One region of the Erwinia sp. SLM-02 genome, then DNA from elsewhere that is predicted to be linked to it. Evidence: riboswitches for the same ligand, from Rfam matches in the RefSeq annotation. Region 1 holds a riboswitch; each other region holds the start of a gene.
What was found. A riboswitch is a leader RNA that binds a small molecule or an ion and turns the genes downstream of it on or off. The one in region 1 is predicted to bind thiamine pyrophosphate.

Region 1 (5,089 bases):
GCTCTGGCAATACTGCGACGGCCAGCCGCAGGAAACTACCCTTAACGATCTGGCGGTGCGGCTCAGCTGCTCACGCCGCCATATGCGCAACCTGCTGAATGCAATGCAGGAGGCAGGCTGGCTGGAGTGGCAGGCGGAAGCCGGACGCGGCAAGCGGTCACGGCTCAGTTTTCTCTACACCGGGCTGGCCCTGCAGCAGCAGCGTGCGGAGGATCTGCTGGAGCAGGACCGCATTGACCAGCTGGTGCAGTTAGTCGGTGATAAAAACCGCGTGCGGCAGATGCTGCTGTCCCATCTGGGGCGCAGTTTCCGCCAGGGAAAACATATCCTGCGGGTTCTTTACTACCGGCCGCTGCTCAATTTGCTGCCGGGCACGCCGCTGCGGCGATCGGAAACCCACCTCGCCCGCCAGATATTCAGCGGCCTGGCGCGAATAAATGAGGAAAACGGGGAAGCCGAACCCGATATCGCCCACCACTGGCAGCAGCTGACTCCGCTGCACTGGCGGTTTTTCCTGCGCCCGGCGATCCGTTTTCACCACGGGCGCGAGCTGGATATGGAAGACGTTATCGCCAGTCTGCAGCGCTTAAACGATCAGCCGCTGTTCAGTCACTTCGAACGCATTGAATCCACAACGCCCTGGACGCTGGATATTCACCTGAAGCATCCGGACAGCTGGATCCCCTGGCTGCTGGCCAGCGTCAGCGCAATGATCCTGCCAAAGGAGTGGCCGTTTATGCGCAATTTCGCCCGTCAGCCGTCGGGAACCGGCCCGTATGCCGTCGAGCACAACCAGCAAAGCCAGCTGCGGATCAGCGCCTTCGACGACTATTTTGGCTATCGCGCACTGATCGACGAGGTCAATATCTGGGTGCTGCCTGAAATCAGCGATGAGCTGGTTTACTCGGGCGTGAAGCTGCAAAGCGACAACACCGATGAACATCCCCAGGAGAGCCGGCTGGAAGAAGGCTGCTATTTCCTGCTGTTTGACCAGCGTTCCGCGCTGGGCGGTAACGAAGCGGTACGCCGCTGGCTCAGTTCAATCTTCAATCCGATTACCCTGCTCAACCACAGCGGCATCGCCTATCAGCGTTACTGGTTCCCGGCCTGGGGACTGCTGCCGCGCTGGCACCATCGCCACGATATGGAGATTACCGATAAGCCCGAGGGGCTGAATTCGCTGACGATTACCTGGTACAGCGATCAGATTGAACACCAGGGGATCGCCAACGCGCTGGGGCCGATTCTGGCTGCCCACGGCGTGGAATTGATAACGCAGGAACTGGACTATGAGAGCTGGTATCAGGGTAATGCCGACAGTGATATCTGGCTGGGCAGCGCCAACTTTACGCTGCCGCTGGAGTTTTCGCTGTTCTCACTGCTGTACGAAATGCCGTTGATGCACCACTGCGTTCCCATCGACTGGCATCAGGATGCCCGGCACTGGCGGGAACAGAAGCTGCCTCTGGCCGACTGGAGCAAACGGCTGATCGACAATCATTACCTGCACCCGCTGTTCCATCACTGGCTGCAGCTGCACGGCCAGCGCAGCATGCGCGGCGTGAGAATGAACACGCTGGGCTGGTTCGATTTCAAATCCGCCTGGTTTGCGCCGCCGGACGAGTCATGAAAGCTTTCGTTAGTGGAGTGAACTCACTAGAATAGGCCGTTCTCAACGGGGTGCGGATGACCTGCTGCGCAGCAGCAGAGTGATACCGCTGAGAGAAAACCCGTCGAACCTGATCCGGCTCATACCGGCGTAGGGATTTGAGAGTGCCGTTTACTCAGATCCTTTGCGCATCTTCATTTCAAGGAACGCAAAGTGTTAAAAAAAATCTTACCTCTGCTGGTGCTGTTCTCGCTGCCCGCCGCTGCCGCGAAAGACACGCTGACCGTTTATACCTACGACTCGTTCTCCGCCGACTGGGGCCCCGGCCCGGCGGTCAAAAAAGCCTTTGAAGCGCAGTGCAACTGCGAGCTGAAGTTTGTCGCGCTGGCGGATGGCGTGTCGTTGCTGAACCGCCTGCGGATGGAAGGCAAAAACAGCCAGGCCGACGTGGTGCTGGGGCTGGACAACAATCTGCTGGATGCGGCAGAAAAAACCGGCCTGTTCGCCGCCAGCCAGGTGAATACCGACAGCAGTAACGTACCCGGCGGCTGGAAAAACAGCACCTTCGTCCCGTTTGACTATGGCTGGTTTGCCTTTGTTTATGACAAAACCCGGCTGAAAAATCCGCCGAAAAGCCTGAAAGAACTGGTCGAGAGCGACCGTCCGCTGAAAGTCATTTATGAAGATCCGCGCACCAGCACGCCGGGCCTGGGCCTGCTGCTGTGGATGCAGAAGGTGTACGGCGAACAGTCTCCGGCGGCGTGGCAGAAGCTGGCGCAAAAAACGGTAACCGTGACCAAAGGCTGGAGCGAAGCCTACGGCCTGTTCCTCAAGGGCGAAAGCGATATGGTGCTGAGCTACACCACCTCCCCTGCTTACCACCTGATTGAAGAGAAAAAAGACCAGTATGCCGCCGCCAGCTTCAGCGAAGGCCACTACCTGCAGGTGGAAGTGGCCGGGCAGCTTAAGGCCAGCAAACAGCCGAAGCTGGCGCAGGAATTTATGCAGTTCCTGCTGACCCCGGCGTTCCAGAACACCATTGCCACCGGCAACTGGATGTATCCGGCCATCAAAACCACGTTGCCTGCCGGTTTTGATACGCTCACCGTGCCGGCGACGACGCTGCAGTACAGCGCGCAGGACGTCGCCCGCCAGCGCAGCCAGTGGATCGGTAAATGGCAACGCGCCGTCAGCCGCTGATCCCCGGCTGGCTGATCCCGGGCGGTCTGACGGCTCTGCTGCTGGCCGGCGTCGCCCTGCTGGCCTTCCTGTCGCTGTGGTTTAACGCGCCACAGAGCGACTGGCGCAGCATTCTGTCAGACAGCTATCTCTGGCACGTGCTGCGCTTTTCGTTCTGGCAGGCGCTGCTCTCCGCCCTGCTGTCGGTGCTGCCTGCGATCCCGCTGGCTCGTGCGCTCTATCGCCGCCGCTTCCCCGGGCGCAGCAGCCTGCTGCGCCTGTGCGCGATGACGCTGGTGCTGCCGGTGCTGGTCGCCGTCTTTGGCATCCTCAGCGTGTATGGCCGCAGCGGCTGGCTGGCTCAGCTCTGCGCGCTGGTCGGCATTGACTACACCTTTACTCCCTATGGCCTGCAGGGCATTCTGCTGGCGCATATCTTCTTCAATCTGCCGCTGGCCAGCCGGCTGCTGCTGCAGGCGCTGCAGCAAATCCCCGGCGAGCAGCGCCAGCTCGCGGCCCAGCTCGGCCTGCGCGGCTGGATGCACTTTCGCATTGTGGAATGGCCGTGGCTTCGTCGCCAGATCCTGCCCGCCGGCGCGCTGATTTTTATGCTCTGCTTCGCCAGCTTTGCCACCGTACTGTCGCTGGGCGGCGGACCACGCGCCACCACCATCGAACTGGCGATTTTTCAGGCGCTGAGCTTTGATTACGATCCCGGCCGGGCCGCGCTTCTGGCGCTGCTGCAGATGATCTGCTGCCTGGGACTGGTGCTGCTCAGCCAGCGGCTGAACAAGGCGATGCCGGCGGGAAGCGACAGCCTCGGCGGCTGGCGAAATCCGGAGGACAGCCGCCGCGCCCAACTGCAGGACGGCCTGCTGATTGTGCTGGCGCTGCTGCTGATCCTGCCGCCGCTGCTGGCGGTCGTCGTTGACGGACTGCGCCAGGGCGTGAGCGGCGTGCTGGTTCAGCCCGCGCTCTGGCAGGCCACGTTTACCTCACTGCGCATTGCGCTGGGCGCCGGGCTGCTGAGCGTTGTGCTGACGGTAATGCTGCTGTGGAGTAGCCGGGAACTGCGCCTGCGCCTGCATCCCCGCTGGGGGCAAACGCTGGAGCTGAGCGGGATGCTGATCCTCGCCATGCCCGGCATCGTGCTGGCGACCGGGTTTTTCCTGCTGCTTAACGCCACGGTGGGCCTGCCGCAGTCGGCGGACGGTATCGTGATTTTTACCAACGCGCTGATGGCCATTCCCTACGCGATGAAGGTGCTGGAGAACCCGCTGCGCGACATCGCCGAACGCTATAACCGTCTGTGCCAGTCGCTGGGTATCCAGGGCTGGAACCGCCTGCGGCTGATTGAGCTGCGCGCGCTGAAGCGGCCGCTGGCCCAGGCGCTGGCCTTTGCCTGCGTGCTGTCGATCGGGGATTTTGGCGTGGTGGCGCTGTTCGGCAATGAAAACTTCCGCACGCTGCCGTTTTATCTTCATCAGCAGATTGGATCCTACCGCAGCAGCGAAGGTGCGGTGACCGCGCTGCTGCTGCTGCTGCTCTGCTTCCTGCTTTTTACCCTGATTGAAAAACTGCCGGGGCGCCATGTTAAGCCTGACTAACCTGACCTACCTCTACAACCATCTGCCGATGCGCTTTAGCTTCAGCGCGCAGGCGGGTGAACGGCTGGCGATCCTCGGCCCCAGCGGCGCGGGCAAAAGCACGCTGCTCAGCCTGATCGCCGGTTTCCTTCACGCCAGCAGCGGCAGCCTGCTGCTGGATGGTCAGGATCATCGTGATTCTCCCCCGGCCAGGCGTCCGGTATCGATGCTGTTTCAGGAGAACAATCTCTTTCCACATTTGACGGTGGCGCAAAACATCGGGCTTGGGCTGCATCCGGGGCTGAAGCTGAGCCACCGGCAAAAACAGGTTCTGCAGGACATAGCCCGCCGCGTCGGTCTGGAAGAACAGCTGCAGCGGCTGCCGCATCAGCTTTCCGGCGGCCAGCGCCAGCGCGCCGCCCTCGCCCGCTGCCTGGTTCGCCAGCAGCCGGTTCTGCTGCTGGATGAGCCTTTTTCCGCGCTCGACCCGGCTTTGCGTAAGGAGATGCTGGATCTGGTAAATCGGGTGTGCAGCGAGCGAAATATTACGCTGCTGATGGTGTCGCACAGTATTGAAGACGCGGCGCAGATTGCCCCCCGCAGCCTGCTGATTGTAGACGGCAGGGTTTACTGGGACGGCAGCACCGCGCAGCTACAGCAGGGCGAGGTTGATGAAGCGGCGATTCTGGGGATTCATCGCCGCTAACCCCCGGAC
Region 2 (5,089 bases), on a different contig from region 1:
TTCGGGTCGACTTCCGCCAGCAGCTGCGCGAACCAGCCGGCCATCAGCGGCTCGCTGCCCGGCAGCTTGCCGAGGGTTCCGGCCTTGACCAGCAGGCCGCCGATCAGGCTCCACAGCGGCAGGCCCGGAACATTTCCGGCCCAGATATGCAGCAGCAGCGACGGGCCGTACGCGCGGGCAAAGCCGCCTTTCGGCCGTGGCTGGAAATCGTCGAGCATTTGCGGAGCGGCAAAATCCTCGGCCAGAAACCGCTTCAGCTGCGGCTGGCGAAAGGTTTTCAGGTAGCCGGTCAGTCCGAGGCGGATCGTCTCCGTGTCATAGCCGGTGACCACCGGCAGCAGCCGTTCGGCACGGATACGCAGCGGATGGCTGCGGTCCAGCAGCTTCGCCACCGCCCGGTCGATGATGCTCACGATCTGCACCACGCTGAGCGTGCTGAGGTAGTCGCGGGCATGGCGGCGGATGTGCGTGGACAGCGCCTCAATCTGCGCTTCGGTCAGCTCCGGTACGCAGACTTCCAGGCGTTCGCCCTCGCGGCTGAAGTGCAGGCTGCGCCACTGCACCTCGCTGGCGTCCAGGCCCGGCAGATAACCGGCGACCTCCCTCACGGCGTCACCTGCGCCGCGCGGAGAAAATCCTCCATCGCCAGCGAACAGCCCCGGGCATCCGTCCCGGCCACCCTGCCCAGCAGCCGGAAACCGCCTGCCACCCTCACGCCCGCATCTTCGGTCAGGATGGCGGCCGCGCAGTTAAAATGCGCCAGATCGTGATGCACCAGTACGCCAATCTCCCCCTCCGGGACATCCTCTCCGGTCAGCGGATTAACCACGCGGGAACGGATCCAGTGCGGGCCGGATTTCACCGGCGGGCAGACGGCGTTACCGTCGTCGTAGAACTGGCTGCTCAGCTCGGTCATGCCGTACATATTGATGCAGCGGCTGCGCGGTACGCCAAGCATGTCCGTCAGCGCATCATAGAATTCGTCCGGCTGAATTTCCCGCGACTGGCCTTTAAACCCGCCGGTATCCAGAATTCGGCTGCCTGCGGGCAGGCGGAAGCGGCGCTGCTGGCGCTGCATCTCATCCAGCAGGTGGACAAAGCTGTAGCTGGCCCCCAGCAGCGCATAGGGTTCGCCGGTGCTTTCCGCATGTTCCAGCGCGGCGAACAGGCGCGGCAGTTCCAGCCCGCTGTCGGCGCTGACCAGCACCTCGCTGTCCGCGGTACCAAATTCCGCCACCGCCAGGGTTAGATAGTGCGCCAGCGAAGAGTTGGGCAGCGCGCGGTTATCCGGAAACAGGATCCCCATGCGGATGCGTTCCGTTCCGGCCATAAAGCGGCGGCGGAAGTTCAGGCGCATTGACTGTTTCCACACCTCCAGCGTGGGATGGTAGCTGCGGCCCCGCACGCTGCCGGTGGTGCCGCTGGTCATAAACACCGTGGAGATTTCTTCCACCGGGCGACAGCTGAGCGTCAGATCCTTGAAGGCGGTGATCGGCACGGCGGGGATTTTCTGCCAGCTTTTTACCGTCAGCGGGGTGCGCCCTCGCTGGATGGCAAAGCGACGATAGGAAAGATTGTGTTCAAACTGATAGCTGAAGATATCCAGCGCCAGCCGGTTGAAGTCGGCGTCGGTGGTATCGTCGCGCTGCAGAAAGGTCAGTAAGGCTGAAATGATTGCCGCTTCGGTCATGTCCGTTTCCATCCTGGTATTGTGCAACGGCTCCCCGGTAACGCATGGAGAGCGAGATCTGTCCGCTGCAAAGCACAAAGATGGAAAAAGGGCGTGTGGGCACCCATTGTCCCGCATCCCTACGCCGGTATTAGCCGGATCAGGTTCGGAGGGTCACCACGCTGTTTGAACGTATCAAACCGGTGGAATCTCAGCCCCCTGACAGGGCACCCCTTGGAACAAGGCGCAGTCTAGGGCGCGCGTGGACCGGGTGTCAAGGTGATTACAATTCGTCACAAACTGTCGGGTTTAAGAGGCTCAAGGTTACGTTTCTCTGCGGCTGGCGAATGAAACAGGGTGGGGAATTAATTCCGGAAGGTTATGGATAATATATTTCTGGTGACGGATGTGTTTATTTTATTAAACAGAGAATAAGATTATTCCTGCCTTGATTCTGTCTTCAACCTCATCAACTCCTTCACTTTTCGTGAGTTATCGCTTCCCTGTTTAATTAATTGCGTTGCCAGGTTCGGATAATTCTCATAATGCTGTCAGGTAAGCATTATTTATATGGGAGGACCAATTTTTCCGTGTAACTTTATGTATACAAAAAGACGTAAAAAGACATGGATTATTACAAACAAAGGGCTTTCATTAATGTTCAACTTTAAAACGACCTTGTTACTTTCTGTTATTGCCCTCACCGCCTGCGGTGGAGGCGGCGGTGGCGGTGGCGACGACAGCGCACCGCCGGTCACCACCTCGCCGGGCGAAACCGACAACGGCAGCGGCGGCGAGAATAACGGTGGCACCACCCCAACGCTGCCCACTTCACCGGCAGCCAGCTACGCCACCGGCGGGACAATTTCCGGCTACACCTACACCACGCCGGACGGCAGTGAATACACCATGCGCCAACCGGGTCTCGTCGTGACTGGCGTATTCACCCAGATGCTGACCCGCACCGACGGCACCCAGGTTTCCGCCACGTCCTGGTGCTGCGGCACGATGAGCTACACCACCTACGGCACCTGGACGCATTTTGAAAAGGGCACGCATGACGTGTTCTACACCGGCGATGCCACGCTGGCGGCCAACGTACCGACTCAGGGCACGGCGACCTATGCCGGTAGCGGCATGCGCGAAAGCACCCGCAGCGACGCCACCTTCAACGTCGATTTCGCGGCAAAAACCATTAACGGCAACATCGCCGCCGGTGCCGATTACGGCAGTGCGGTCGCCATGCAGGGCAAAATCAGCAACGGCGGCTTTAGCGGTGACGCCCAGTCCGGCGGCGAGAACGGCACCTTTATCGGCCACTTTAACGGTCCGGCAGCCGAAGAGCTGGGTGGCATCGCGCAGTTCAACGACGCCACCAAGAACACCTCGTTTGGTGCGACGAAAAAATAATCCCTTTCCGGCCAGCCCGCCTGGCCGGTTTTCCTGTGATGGTAATTTCTATGAAAGTCCGGGCTTTAGCTGTGCTGGGATTATTGTGCCCGGTCAGCCCCCTTTTGGCCGCACCACCTGAAACCCAGTATCTTCCCGCCGCCAGTCATTTGGAGCGGCTTGCGCAGCCGACTACCACAGGCGACAGCCGCCGTACGCAGCGCATCAACAACAGCGATCTTGCGGCTCAGCCTGAATTGGCCAGAGCGATGCTGGACCAGGCCGTCCACGAAGGCCAGTGGCCGATCGTGCGCGCGATTTTACCGGTTTACGCCGCGTCCCCGCAGCCGGACGAGATACTGATTCACTTTGCCCGCGCGGGTCTGGCCCGCAGCGAGGGGCAGTACGATCGGGCGATAAAACACTACCGCGCGATACTCAGCGCCCACCCCGATTTTGCTGCGGTGCGGCTGGAACTGGCGCGGGCGATGTATGAAAACCGGCAGACCGACGCCGCGGAATATCAGTTCCGCCGGGTGCTGAGCAGCAATCCGCCGGAGAATGTTCAGCAGATTATCGCCCAGTACCTGGATCGTATTCACAAGGGCAGCCCGCTTACGGGGAGTTTCAGCCTCAGCTATCTTAACGACAGCAACGTGAATAACGCCTCGTCGGGGGACACCGTACGCATCGGCGATCGCCTGTTTATCCGCAATAAAGACAGCCTGCCGCAGCGCGGTGAGGGCGTGCAGTTCAGCGGCGCGCTGCAAAAAGACGTGGCGCTGTATAATCAGCACGGTCTGCGCTTCCTCGGCACGGTGTATGGCAAAAGCTACTGGAACAACCACCGCTTTGACGACGTCACCGGGCGCGTTTACGCTGGCTATCAGTGGCGTGATTTCCGCCAGCAGTTCGCCGTTTTACCGTTCTATGAACAGCGTTGGTACGGCACCGAAAGCTACTCCTCCGGCCCCGGCGTGCGTGCGGAATACAGCACTCTGCTCTCTCCCCGCTGGCAGATAAGCCAGGCGCTGGAGTATCAGAAACTCGGCTATGACAACGGCGACTATGCGTTCCTGCGCGGCCATAACCGGCTGTCCTCCACCACCCTTTCCCACGCGCTGAACTCGCGGGTTTCCCTGTTTGGCGGCGTGGACTTGCTGGATCAGCAGACGCTGACGCAGAGCGAGAATAACCGCCGCATCGGGCTGCGTACCGGCGCCCAGGTTGATTTGCCCTGGAAACTATCTTTCTCCGCGATGGGCGCGTTTTCCCGCCGTCAGTACGAAGCGGACAGCGATATTTTCTCCATCCGGCGCAGGGACAACGAGCAGTATTACAGCCTGGCCGTCTGGCACCGCGATCTCGACCTGTTTGGTCTTATGCCAAAGTTGAATTTCACCTACAAACGGGTAAACAGTAACATCGATTTTTACGACTACCATCAGCGCAATATCAGTATTTCGCTGGATAAAAACTTCTGACAAACCGATCGCCGCCCGGCGTTATGCGCGGCGATTAACGGCTAAGGTGGAAAAATCGATGACGACACTACGTGGTTTCAATCATCTCTGGCGTGACCGCAACGACACCTCTGCACTTAAAACGCCGCGCGTGCTGATCCGGGTTTTTGTTAAACCCGGAGAACTGGAAAGCAGCGTGGCCTTTTACGAGCATCTGCAATCAACCCGAGCGGATGGCGGATTCCCGTTCCCGGAGGCGGGCTTAAGGCTGGCGATGGTCGGCGCTTTTTTGCTGATTGAAGGCAGCGATGACGCGCTGGCTCCGTTCACTTCCACAACCGGCACGCTGCTGGTAGATGACGTTCAGCCCTGGTACGACAAACTGGTTGCTGCCGGCGCCACGATCGTTTTTCCACTTCAGGTCGTGCCGACCGGTGCAGCGTTTAATGCCGTTCATCCTGATGGCACGGTCGTAGAATACGTTCACCATCGGCCTGATGGTGAGGGTCGCTAGGGTTTATATGGTGATAAATACACGGCGATAATTGCCGTGTATTCTTAATGCAAT
Region 3 (5,089 bases), on a different contig from region 1:
CTGACCACCGCCACGCTGCCGACGCCGGTTGCCAGCACTGCCGGGACGCGATCGATGCTGATACCCCCAATCGCCACGGTTGAGACACCCTGCAAACGCTGAATGTGACGGGTCAGTTCGACCAGCCCCTGCGGCGCAGATGGCATATCTTTGGTCTGCGTAGGGAAGACATGGCCCAGTGCGATGTACGAAGGCTGAACGGCCAGTGCGCGATCCAGCTCGGCATCATCGTGAGTAGACAGTCCCAGCCGCAGCCCGGCAGCGTGAATCGCATCAAGGTCGGCGATATCCAGATCTTCCTGCCCCAGGTGAACGCCATAGGCCTGATGTTTGATCGCCAGACGCCAGTAGTCGTTAATAAACAGCCTCGCCTGGTAACGTTTACCGAGGGCAATCGCCTCCGCGATCTGCTGCTCTACTTCCTCATCCTGACGATCTTTAATGCGTAGCTGAATAGTGCGCACACCAAAATCCAGCAGGCGGGCAATCCATTCTACGGTTTCCACCACCGGATAAAGCCCAAGCCGGGCATCGGTTGCGGGAAAAGGACCACGACTCATACATTTTCCTCGGTTTTAAGCGCATCGGCACGGTGATACAGTTCACCGCCGCGAGTGCGGAATTCATCAGACATCTGCGCCATACCGATCTCAATCGGCACGGCCTGAGCTTGCTGGCGCGCGGCGTATTCGCGTACTTCCTGGGTGATCTTCATCGAACAGAACTTTGGGCCGCACATTGAGCAGAAGTGCGCCACCTTACCGGATTCCTGCGGCAGGGTTTCATCATGATAGGCGCGGGCTGTATGCGGATCGAGGGCAAGGTTGAACTGATCTTCCCAGCGAAACTCGAAGCGCGCCTTCGACATCGCATTATCACGGATCTGCGCACCCGGATGGCCTTTGGCGAGATCGGCAGCGTGCGCAGCAATTTTATAGGTAATCAGACCCTGTTTAACATCTTCTTTGTTGGGTAAGCCAAGGTGCTCTTTCGGCGTTACATAGCACAGCATCGCGCAGCCAAACCAGCCGATCATTGCGGCCCCAATTCCCGACGTAAAGTGGTCGTAGCCTGGCGCGATATCGGTGGTCAGCGGGCCGAGCGTATAAAACGGTGCTTCATGGCAGTGCTCCAGCTGCTCGGTCATATTACGGCGGATCATCTGCATTGGTACGTGGCCCGGCCCCTCAATCATCACCTGCACATCGTACTCCCAGGCAATTTTGGTCAGTTCTCCCAGCGTATGCAGCTCGGAAAACTGTGCTTCGTCATTGGCATCCTGAATCGATCCCGGGCGCAGGCCGTCACCCAGTGAGAGGGATACGTCATAGGCGGCGCAAATTTCACAGATTTCCCGGAAATGCAGGTAGAGGAAGCTCTCTTTATGGTGCGACAGGCACCATTTGGCCATGATCGATCCCCCACGTGAAACAATCCCGGTCAATCGTTTTGCCGTCATTGGCACGTACCGCAACAGCACACCGGCGTGAATGGTGAAATAGTCAACGCCCTGTTCGGCCTGCTCCAGTAGCGTATCGCGGAAAATTTCCCAGTTAAGATCTTCCGCCACCCCGTTGACCTTCTCCAGCGCCTGGTAGATCGGTACGGTGCCGATCGGGACCGGGCTGTTGCGCAGGATCCATTCGCGTGTTTCATGGATATAGCGACCGGTGGAAAGATCCATCACCGTATCCGCGCCCCAGCGTGCTGACCACACCAGCTTTTCAACCTCCTCCTCAATCGAAGAACTGACAGCGGAGTTGCCGATATTGGCGTTGATTTTCACCAGGAAGTTACGCCCAATGATCATCGGTTCGGATTCCGGATGGTTAATATTAGCCGGAATGATCGCCCGCCCGGCGGCGACTTCCTGGCGCACAAACTCCGCGCTGATATTTTCCGGCAGGCTGGCACCAAAACCGTTGCCCGGATGCTGTTGCAGCAGGATTTCACCCCGGATGCGTTCGCGGCCCATATTCTCGCGGATGGCGATATATTCCATTTCCGGGGTGATCACGCCAAGGCGTGCGTAATGCATCTGGGTGACACAGCGGCCAGCCAGTGCGCGGCGCGGGCGCGGGAGATTGTCGAAGCGCAGATGATCCAGTCCTTCATCGGCCAGTCGCTGCTGGGTATAGACCGAGCTGAGTTCGGTCATTTCTTCCGTATCGGCGCGCTGATTAATCCAGGCGCTGCGCAGTTTTTCAATGCCGCGATGCACGTCGATAGTGGCGGCCGGATCGCCGTAGGGGCCAGCCGTGTCATACACCGGGACCGGTTCATTCTCTTCCAGCGTTGGGTCATCTTTACTGCCCCCAACGACGGTGGGACTGAGCTGAATTTCACGCATCGGAACGCGGATATCGTCCCGGGATCCGGTCAGATAAATACGTTTTGAATTGGGGAATGCCGTACCCTGCAGGGAATCAATAAACTGCTGAGCTTCAGCGCGCTGTTCGCGGCGGTTTGTTTTTTTCTCAACGAGAAGTTTTTCAACGGTAGACATAGCAAATTCCTGAATTATTAGGGAAAGTTGCTTGCCTGGAGGCGGGAGTAATTTGAACGATGTGAAACATTTTATTTCGCATCATCACAGACGATTTTACTCTTGTTCCCTTCGCAGGTGTTAACCTGAACAGGTTCCGCGGATCCCGAATTAACGGTCTCAGCCCCGTGGGGCACTCCGACAAGAAATGCTGCCCGATATTCTGGCCTGAACGCCAGAAAATCAGTTTTCAGTCAAAGCAAAATGTTTTTTGCTCAAACTAAATAGCCCCTTCAGCATAAAGGGGCTATTTGGAAACTACAAGCAATTCACAATCTGATAACGCATCAGGCGGAAGGGGCAAGGGGCGCCTCATCTTCAGTCCTCTGATTTTCAGCCACTTTTTCTAAAGCCAGCTTGATGAATTTATCTTCCAGCACAAAGCGTTCAGCCAGTACCTCGCCAACCAGCGAAAGCGTTCTCTGGAAATCGACGGAGTTATCCGTTTCAATAGCCTTTTCCAGATACGTATCGTAAATATGCATAATGTGGTCGGTATTGGCGCGTAAAGAGGGATAAATCAACGCCGCCTGCGCCAGCTGTTGGGTGCCTTCAAGCTCTTTGATAAAACGTTCATAGGCGGTGAAGTGACCGGTTGAGAGATAATCCACCAGGCTCTGACAGAAATTATCCAGCGCATTTTCATCGAGCGCCGCCTGCGATTCCTTGTTAGGCTTTAAACCGGCCATTTGGTAATAGGCAATCAGCAGCTGCTTGCGGGAGAGCAAACAGAAATCGACCAGTTCACTGCAGCCGCCAACGCGTGCGGCCAGATTTTCTAACTGGTTAAGCATGTTCATCTCCGTGAGTATTATTTTTAATGCCTGACCTCAAACCAGTCTTTGAGCTGAGGATGATAAGCAAGTTATGGAACGTCAAATATCAAGCGTAGACACTGGCTGGTGGGTTGTCAGCCACGAACATAAAATTTGGTTACCAAAAGGCGAAATTCCGCGAGGATCTGCCGAATCGCTCGGACTGACGGGATCAAAAGGATCGCCCATCGGTGAATGGCAGGGGGAAACGGTCTGGTTGATCTGTCAAAGCCGGGCACAGGAAATCGGATCGCTGCGCCAGCTGCTTGGTCAGGAAACCGGGTTGTTTCAGCTGGTCGGTCGGGGTATCCAGCTGGCGGAGTTTTACCGCTCACATCGCTGGTGTGGTTACTGTGGGCATGAGATGCATCACAGTAAAACCGAATGGGCATGCCTGTGCAGCCACTGCCGCCAGCGCTACTATCCGCAAATCGCTCCCTGTATCATTGTCGCCATCCGCCGCGGGGATGAGATTTTGCTGGCGCAGCACACCCGCCACCGTAACGGTATCTATACCGTGCTGGCTGGTTTTGCTGAAGTCGGTGAAACCCTTGAGCAGACCGTTGCGCGTGAAGTCATGGAAGAAGCGTCTATTAAGGTGAAAAACCTGCGTTACGTTTCCTCACAGCCGTGGCCGTTCCCGCAGTCGCTGATGATGGCCTTTATGGCCGACTATGATTCGGGGGAAATTAACATCGACCCCAAAGAGCTGCTGGATGCGGGCTGGTATCGCTACGATGCCTTACCGCTGCTGCCGCCTGCAGGCACTATTGCCCGGCGTTTAATTGAAGATACCGTCGCGCTGTGCCGTGCAGAGTCAGAATAAAGTTTGCGGATGATTGGCGATCAATAGTCTGGTTTCGTGTTTACCCTGGCCCGCTGCTGTGTGAGGCCAGGGTGTTTAATTCAGTACAGATATAATGACCTTTAGGTTTATCTCCCCGTTAAATTCTAATATGATTCACATCGTGGAAGATTTTAAGCACGCAACATGGAATAGTTTTCAATTACCTCCGCCTGTCGCTTTTAATTCATGACACCAGAGATGGCTTTTTTTAAGCTTAAAGTGCCATTTCCTGATATATATTATTAAATCCTTTGAACGCAACGTGACTTATTCCTGTGCAGGCGTTGACTGTTCGGCGGGTAAAAATCCATCAGGGTGATCCATATGTAGGTTGGACGTCGGTATGTTTGAAACTAAAACACAATATTATCTTTGGGGGATCTGGGTTCTCTGGATCGGCAGTATTATTGCTTTTTTGCTGTCGCACAGGCTATCAATGCTAATTTTCCTTAGCGGTATGGGATGCCTCATCCTGTTTCGTCTGTCGTCATATCTACGCGTTCACAGAGTGGTTATAAATATGTTTAATTTCAGTAAGAAAGAAGAAGTTCAGGCATCGGAAAAGTTGGCTTCGCCGGCCAGTGCAGCGTGTGAAAATATTAACATTGATCCCTTTGCTGAAAGTAACAATATAAAGGAAACAACTATTTCACCGGGAACAATGCTGCGGGGTGAAATAACTAATGAAAATAACATTACTATCAGTGGCGAAGTGGAAGGGGATATAACCAGTAAAAAAATCACGCAGATCGGTAAAGAAGGTCGTGTGGTTGGCAAAGTTACTTCGTTCAAACTGATCGTAAACGGTCTGCTGAAAGGATGCTGCTACGCTAAAACTGTAGTGATAATGTCGCGAGGAAGAATAGAAGGCGATGTTTATGC

Region 2: another riboswitch for thiamine pyrophosphate. It lies ahead of PGH32_RS22275 (LuxE/PaaK family acyltransferase); the one in region 1 lies ahead of thiB (thiamine ABC transporter substrate binding subunit).
Region 3: another riboswitch for thiamine pyrophosphate. It lies ahead of thiC (phosphomethylpyrimidine synthase ThiC); the one in region 1 lies ahead of thiB (thiamine ABC transporter substrate binding subunit).

The regions. Positions count from the first base shown of each region.
Region 1 is NZ_JAQISN010000003.1:374,699-379,787, reverse strand. Features, by position in the region: gene sgrR (HTH-type transcriptional regulator SgrR) at 1-1,630, shown strand, start outside; TPP riboswitch at 1,667-1,784, shown strand; gene thiB (thiamine ABC transporter substrate binding subunit) at 1,823-2,809, shown strand; gene thiP (thiamine/thiamine pyrophosphate ABC transporter permease ThiP) at 2,785-4,395, shown strand; gene thiQ (thiamine ABC transporter ATP-binding protein ThiQ) at 4,379-5,080, shown strand.
Region 2 is NZ_JAQISN010000005.1:238,546-243,634, reverse strand. Features, by position in the region: gene PGH32_RS22280 (acyl-CoA reductase) at 1-608, opposite strand, end outside; gene PGH32_RS22275 (LuxE/PaaK family acyltransferase) at 605-1,690, opposite strand; TPP riboswitch at 1,790-1,914, opposite strand; gene PGH32_RS22270 (Slam-dependent surface lipoprotein) at 2,327-3,079, shown strand; gene PGH32_RS22265 (porin family protein) at 3,184-4,542, shown strand; gene PGH32_RS22260 (VOC family protein) at 4,601-5,035, shown strand.
Region 3 is NZ_JAQISN010000008.1:15,873-20,961, forward strand. Features, by position in the region: gene thiE (thiamine phosphate synthase) at 1-560, opposite strand, end outside; gene thiC (phosphomethylpyrimidine synthase ThiC) at 557-2,506, opposite strand; TPP riboswitch at 2,596-2,696, opposite strand; gene rsd (sigma D regulator) at 2,833-3,339, opposite strand; gene nudC (NAD(+) diphosphatase) at 3,413-4,186, shown strand; gene PGH32_RS24170 (bactofilin family protein) at 4,551-5,089, shown strand, end outside.